DNA from 2 places in the Clostridium sp. CM038 genome. Region 1 is predicted to be linked to the other one. Evidence: a T-box and tRNA genes for the amino acid it is inferred to sense, from the RefSeq annotation. Region 1 holds a T-box; the other holds one or more tRNA genes.

Evidence for each region. The T-box of region 1 lies ahead of pheS (phenylalanine--tRNA ligase subunit alpha). A T-box ahead of a tRNA ligase gene usually reads a tRNA of that ligase, here a tRNA-Phe.
Region 2: it has a tRNA-Phe gene. The T-box ahead of pheS (phenylalanine--tRNA ligase subunit alpha) is inferred to sense a tRNA for this amino acid. The anticodon was not compared.

What each region holds. Positions count from the first base shown of each region.
Region 1 covers NZ_CM143651.1:3,025,078-3,028,483, reverse strand. Annotated here, with positions in the region: gene ACWJKS_RS13875 (TrkH family potassium uptake protein) at 1-114, shown strand, start outside; gene ACWJKS_RS13870 (potassium channel family protein) at 126-785, shown strand; gene ACWJKS_RS13865 (TrmH family RNA methyltransferase) at 798-1,583, shown strand; T-box leader at 1,652-1,864, shown strand; gene pheS (phenylalanine--tRNA ligase subunit alpha) at 1,924-2,943, shown strand; gene pheT (phenylalanine--tRNA ligase subunit beta) at 3,011-3,406, shown strand, end outside.
Region 2 covers NZ_CM143651.1:4,089,815-4,093,220, forward strand. Annotated here, with positions in the region: rRNA gene ACWJKS_RS19015 (23S ribosomal RNA) at 1-1,617, shown strand, start outside; rRNA gene rrf (5S ribosomal RNA) at 1,734-1,850, shown strand; tRNA gene ACWJKS_RS19025 (tRNA-Phe) at 1,856-1,931, shown strand; gene ACWJKS_RS19030 (uracil-DNA glycosylase) at 1,982-2,656, opposite strand; gene ACWJKS_RS19035 (YitT family protein) at 2,867-3,406, shown strand, end outside.

The DNA of each region.
Region 1 (3,406 bases):
ACCATGTATGCAGGGAGAGTGGGACCACTTACTATAATACTAGCATTAGCTAAAAATAAAAAAAGTAAATCGGGAAATATAAAATACCCAGAAGGCAAAATTTTAATTGGATAGGGGTGGGGTTAATGAGTAAAAAACAGTTTATCGTTATAGGTCTCGGAAGATTTGGAGAATCCGTTGCTGAAACATTATATTCTTTGGGAAATGATGTATTAGCAGTTGATTTTGATGAAGATGTAGTTCAAAATATTTCGGATAATGTAACTCATGCAGTTCAAGCTGATGCGAATGATGAAAATAGCTTAAGGGCTCTTGGAATTCGTAATTTTGATTGTGCAGTCATTAGTATAGGTTCTAATATCCAATCTAGCATTTTGGCAACACTCTTAGTTAAAGAATTAGGAGTAAAATATGTGATAACAAAAGCGACTAATGCCCTGCATGCTAAAGTATTATATAAAATAGGTGCAGACAGAGTAGTTTTTCCAGAAAGAGATATGGGTGTACGCGTTGCTCATAATTTAGTATCATCAAATATATTAGATTATATTGAATTATCTCCTGATTATAGTATAGCTGAAGTTATTAGTCCTGAAGAATGGCATAATAAAACCCTGGGAGAATTAAATATAAGAGCTCAATATGGTATAAATGTAATGGCTATAAAAAGAAACAATGATATTGATGTTGCTCCAGCAGCTGATAATATTGTTGAACCAGGTGATATTATTGTTGCAATAGGTAATATTGAAGAATTAAATAAGTTGGAAAATCTAGTTAAATAAGGAGCATTCAGTTTGGAACATATTCAAAGTAAGGATAATTTATTGATTAAAGATATCAAAAAGTTAAAAGAAAAGAAATATAGGAAAGACAGTAATATGTTTTTAGTTGAAGGTTTCAGATTTGTAGAAGAAGCTTTGGATTCTGATTTTGAAGTGGTGCACATTTTTATAAGTGCTAGAGGAGATTCAAAATATGAAAACTCTTGTATGAAAAACAAGCTACAGAAGAATACTAAAGTTTATAGTGTTAGTGACAGTTTATTTAAAAGTATTTGCGATACGGATAATCCGCAAGGTATTATTGCTACAGTTAGAAATAAACCGGTAGAGATTAAATATGATCATGGCTTCTATATGTTAGCTGATAAAATACAAGATCCAGGTAATATGGGAACTATAATTAGAACAGCTCATGCGGCGGGAGCACTAGGAGTTATAATTACAAAAGGAACTGTAGATATCTATAATGAAAAAACTTTAAGATCCACAATGGGTTCTATTTTTAAAATACCCGTTATTTGCGATAGTGATCTATCGGTGGTGCAAAAGCTTAGGAGCGCTGGATTTAAGCTAGTTACTAGTTCATTGGATACTGATAAAAACTTCTATAATGTAGACCTTAGAGAGAAAGTTATTATATCAGTTGGAAATGAAGGAAATGGAATAAGCGCCGAAGTTTATGAGATATGTGATTTGAAAATTAAAATTCCCATGCCTGGTGGTGCAGAATCTTTAAATGCAGCTGTAGCTGCATCAATTATGATGTATGAAGTCGTAAGACAGAAAAATAATATATGATTTTTAAATTCATAGTTGAATTTTTTTGTAGTTGTGGTTATAATATTTTGTATACTACCATAAATTAATAATAAACTGTGACGGAGAAAGTAAATATAAAGATACTTACAGGGATAAGAAGCCTTAGACTGAGAGCTTCATTAAGAAATTTTTATATCCAAGTTCACTCCAGAGTTCTAATGGTGAAAAAAAGTAGCCGATAGCGGGTAAAACCGATAAATTTATCTAAGAGGACTGTTTTTAGTCAATTAGGGTGGTAACGCGGATTTTCCGTCCCTTTATTGGGGATGGTTTTTTTTGTTTTATAAAGAATTATCAAAATATGAGAGGAGCATTCATTATGAAAGAAAAGTTAGAAACGATAAAAGCTGCAGTTTTAGAAGAATTAAAAGGAGCTGCTATTAAAACAGAATTAGAAAATATCAGAGTTAAATATTTGGGCAAAAAAGGTGAATTGACGCAAATATTAAGAGGCATGGGACAGTTATCAAATGAAGAAAGACCAATTGTTGGAAAATTAGCAAATAAAGTAAGAGAGGATATAGAGACACTTATAGATAAAGCTTCAGATACATTAAAAAACAATGAAAAAGAAATGAAGCTAAAAAGTGAAGTTATAGATATATCTATGCCAGGGAAAAAACAAACAGTAGGTAAAAGACATCCGTTAGAGTTAACACTTGAAAAAGTTAATGAAATATTTTTATCTATGGGATTTGTTATTGAAGAGGGCCCTGAGGTAGAAAGAGATTATTATAACTTTGAGGCATTAAACATACCTAAAAATCATCCGGCAAGAGGTGAACAAGATACTTTTTACATAAATGATAATATAGTTTTAAGAACCCAAACTTCACCAATACAAATAAGAACTATGGAGCTTCAGAAACCGCCTATAAAAATGATAGCGCCAGGTAAAGTTTATAGATCCGATGCAGCAGATGCTACTCATTCACCAATATTTTATCAAATTGAAGGGCTTATAGTAGATAAGGGAATTACCTTTGCTGATTTAAAAGGGACGCTAGAATTATTTACGCAAAAAATGTTCGGGGACGAAATGGAAACAAAGTTTAGACCACATCATTTTCCTTTTACAGAGCCATCAGCTGAGATGGATGCCACTTGCTTTGTGTGCAATGGTAAAGGGTGCAAGGTTTGCGGCGGTAGCGGCTGGATAGAACTTTTAGGTTGTGGCATGGTTCATCCGGACGTTTTAAGAAATTGTGGGATTGATCCAGAAGTTTATAGCGGATTTGCTTTCGGGTTTGGCCTTGATAGAATTACAATGTTAAAATACGGAATAGACGATATTAGAGCACTTTATGAAAGTGATATGAGATTTTTAAAACAATTCTAAAATATAAATAATAATGCAGCTTCGCAGAAGATGATTTAATACTATACAAATTCTAGGAGGATATAAAATGAAAGTTCCAGTTAAATGGCTTAAAGATTATGTAGATATAGATATTTCACCAAAGGTGCTTGGAGATAAGTTAACCATGTCTGGTTCAAAAGTAGAAGAGGTTATTATATCAGGTGCTGAAATTGAGAAGGTTGTTACAGGGAAAATAATAAAAATAGAAAAACATCCGGATGCTGAGAAATTAGTTATATGTCAAGTAAATATAGGATTAGACGAGCCGACACAAATCGTTACAGCAGCTACTAATATGAAAGAACAGGATATAGTACCAGTAGCACTTCACGGATCAACGTTACATGGAGGACTAAAAATAAAAAAAGGTAAACTCCGTGGAATAGTTTCAAATGGTATGTTCTGCTCTGAGGAAGAACTTGGAATTGCAGTTGATGAACGA
Region 2 (3,406 bases), 1.1 Mb from region 1:
GAGTTAAGTGAGAATCTTAACGGTCGAAAACCTAAGGTTTCCTGAGGAAGGCTCGTCCTCTCAGGGTTAGTCGGGACCTAAGCCGAGGCCGAAAGGCGTAGGTGATGGACAATCGGTTGATATTCCGATACCACCAATGGACGTTATTAGAAATGGGATGACGCAGGAGGATAAGATGTGCACACTATTGGATGTGTGTCTAAGCATTTAGGCGGAGCAGACAGGCAAATCCGTTTGCTCTTAACGCTGAGATGTGATGGGGAAGGGAATTTATTCCTGAAGTATCTGATTCCACGCTGCCAAGAAAAGTCTCTATCGAGGATATTGGTGCCCGTACCGCAAACCGACACAGGTAGGTGAGGAGAGAATCCTAAGACCATCGGAAGAATTGTTGTTAAGGAACTCGGCAAATTGACCCCGTAACTTCGGGAGAAGGGGTGCCTACGTAAGTAGGTCGCAGAGAATAGGCCCAAGCAACTGTTTAGCAAAAACACAGGTCTCTGCTAAAGCGAAAGCTGATGTATAGGGGCTGACGCCTGCCCGGTGCTGGAAGGTTAAGGGGATTACTTAGCGCAAGCGAAGGTATGAACTTAAGCCCCAGTAAACGGCGGCCGTAACTATAACGGTCCTAAGGTAGCGAAATTCCTTGTCGGGTAAGTTCCGACCCGCACGAATGGCGTAATGATTTGGGCACTGTCTCAACAACACATCCGGCGAAATTGTAGTGCAAGTGAAGATGCTTGCTACCCGCGATTGGACGGAAAGACCCCGTAGAGCTTTACTGTAGCTTAGCATTGAATTTCGGTATTGTCTGTACAGGATAGGTGGGAGACTGAGAAACATGGGCGTCAGCCTGTGTGGAGTCATCCTTGGGATACCACCCTGACAGTACTGAGGTTCTAACTGGAGGCCATGAATCTGGTCACAGGACATTGTTAGGTGGGCAGTTTGACTGGGGCGGTCGCCTCCAAAAAAGTAACGGAGGCGCCCAAAGGTTCCCTCAGCGCGGTTGGAAATCGCGCGAAGAGTGCAAAGGCAGAAGGGAGCCTGACTGCGACACTTACAAGTGGAGCAGGGACGAAAGTCGGGCTTAGTGATCCGGTGGTACCTCGTGGGAGGGCCATCGCTCAACGGATAAAAGCTACCTCGGGGATAACAGGCTGATCTCCCCCAAGAGTCCACATCGACGGGGAGGTTTGGCACCTCGATGTCGGCTCGTCGCATCCTGGGGCTGAAGTAGGTCCCAAGGGTTGGGCTGTTCGCCCATTAAAGCGGCACGCGAGCTGGGTTCAGAACGTCGTGAGACAGTTCGGTCCCTATCCGTCGCGGGCGTAGGAAATTTGAAGGGAGCTGTCCTTAGTACGAGAGGACCGGGATGGACAAACCTCTGGTGCACCAGTTGTCACGCCAGTGGCATCGCTGGGTAGCTATGTTTGGAAGGGATAAACGCTGAAAGCATCTAAGCGTGAAGCCCACCCTGAGATGAGATTTCCCATAACTCGCACGTAAGTGCGATGTTAGTAAGACTCCTGGAAGACCACCAGGTTGATAGGTTAGAGGTGTAAGCATGGTAACATGTTCAGCTGACTAATACTAATAAGTCGAGGGCTTGACCTAAATATATAATTAAAAGTAATGCGATATACTTCTTTCGTAAGAAAGAAGCGAGGCTTTGAGCGTGAGCGAAAAGACTAATTCACTGTGCAATTTTCAGAGAATATTTATATTCTCAATCTGGTGATTATGGCATGAAGGTAACACCCGTTCCCATACCGAACACGAAGGTTAAGCTTCAATGCGCCGATGGTACTGCAGGGGTGACCTTGTGGAAGAGTAGGTTGTCGCCAGGTAATGTGGCTGGATAGCTCAGTCGGTAGAGCAGAGGACTGAAAATCCTCGTGTCCCTGGTTCGATTCCTGGTCTAGCCACCAAAAACGTCTTAGATAATTCTAAGACGTTTTTTTTAGTTGGAGTGATATATTTATAAATTTTCAATTTGCCAATCGATGTTTTTTTCGCCTACCGAAGTTAAAAAATTATTAGCATCAGAAAAAGGTTTACTATTAAAAAAACCTCTATATGCGGATAATGGGCTTGGGTGAACAGACTTTATTATGTAGTGTATTGGATTTGTTACAAGAGATTGTTTTGTCTGAGCATTGTTCCCCCATAAAATAAAAACTATAGGCTCTGTTTTGTCGTTTAATAAAGCAATGATTTTGTCCGTAAAATGTTCCCAACCTTTATTTTTATGTGAATTAGCCTCTCCGGATCTAACAGTAAGAACGGTATTTAAGAGCAGAACACCCTGATCAGCCCATTTCTTTAAATAACCGTGATTAGGAATATAACAGCCTACATCATTATTTAATTCCTTATATATATTTAATAAAGAAGGGGGAATGGGTACATTTGTTTTTACAGAAAAACTTAAACCGTGAGCTTGGCTAGGTCCATGGTAAGGATCTTGACCAAGTATAACAATTTTTACATCATTATATGCCGTATATTTAAGTGAATTAAATATATCCTGCACTTCAGGATATATTTGCGCCTTTTCATATTCTTCTTTTAAAAAATATCTTAATTTTAAATAATAATCTTTATTAGATTCTTCTAATAAGAGCTCGTTCCAATCATTTACTAAATTATTCATAAAATCACCTCAATTAAGTGTAACATAAATGCATTTATTTTCATAAAATAAGTTGTTATTTTCATTGTATAAACTATAAAAATATAGGATGGTACTTCTGCTTGTTTTAAGTGTTAAATGGTATATAATAATAGAAGAAGATACAAAAATATATGGTACAAACCAATTAATAGCTGTTTTGTATTTCAGAGAAAGACAAGGAGATAGTTTATGAAAAAGGTATCTAGCACTGATTTTAAAGATTTATTTAAGAAAATAGTTCTTATTATTTTAGGCACTTTTATTTTAGCGGTTGCAATAAATTTATTTATAATTCCAAATAAGCTTCTTAGTGGAGGGCTTTCAGGAATAGGGCTAATGTTACAGTATATTTTCAATCTTCCAATGGGTATTACATTATTGATATTTAATATTCCACTTCTTATATTAAGTATATTAAAAATAAATAAGAAATTTACTGCATTTACGATATTGGGGACCATTTCGCTATCGGTTTGTTTAATGCTTACCTCATCTTTAAATAATGTTCTTGCTCCTGTTGAAGAGTCTTATAGACTTCTTTACTGTATATATGGCGGGATACTTTCAGGTATAGGGACTGGAATTGTTTTTTCTAATGAAGGATCTACAGGTGGTATGGATATTTTAGCTATATATGCTAAAAAGAAATATGATATAGAAATAGGTATAATGAGCTTTACAATAAATTTCTTAATTGTAGCTGTTGGATCTGTATTATTTAATTTTAAA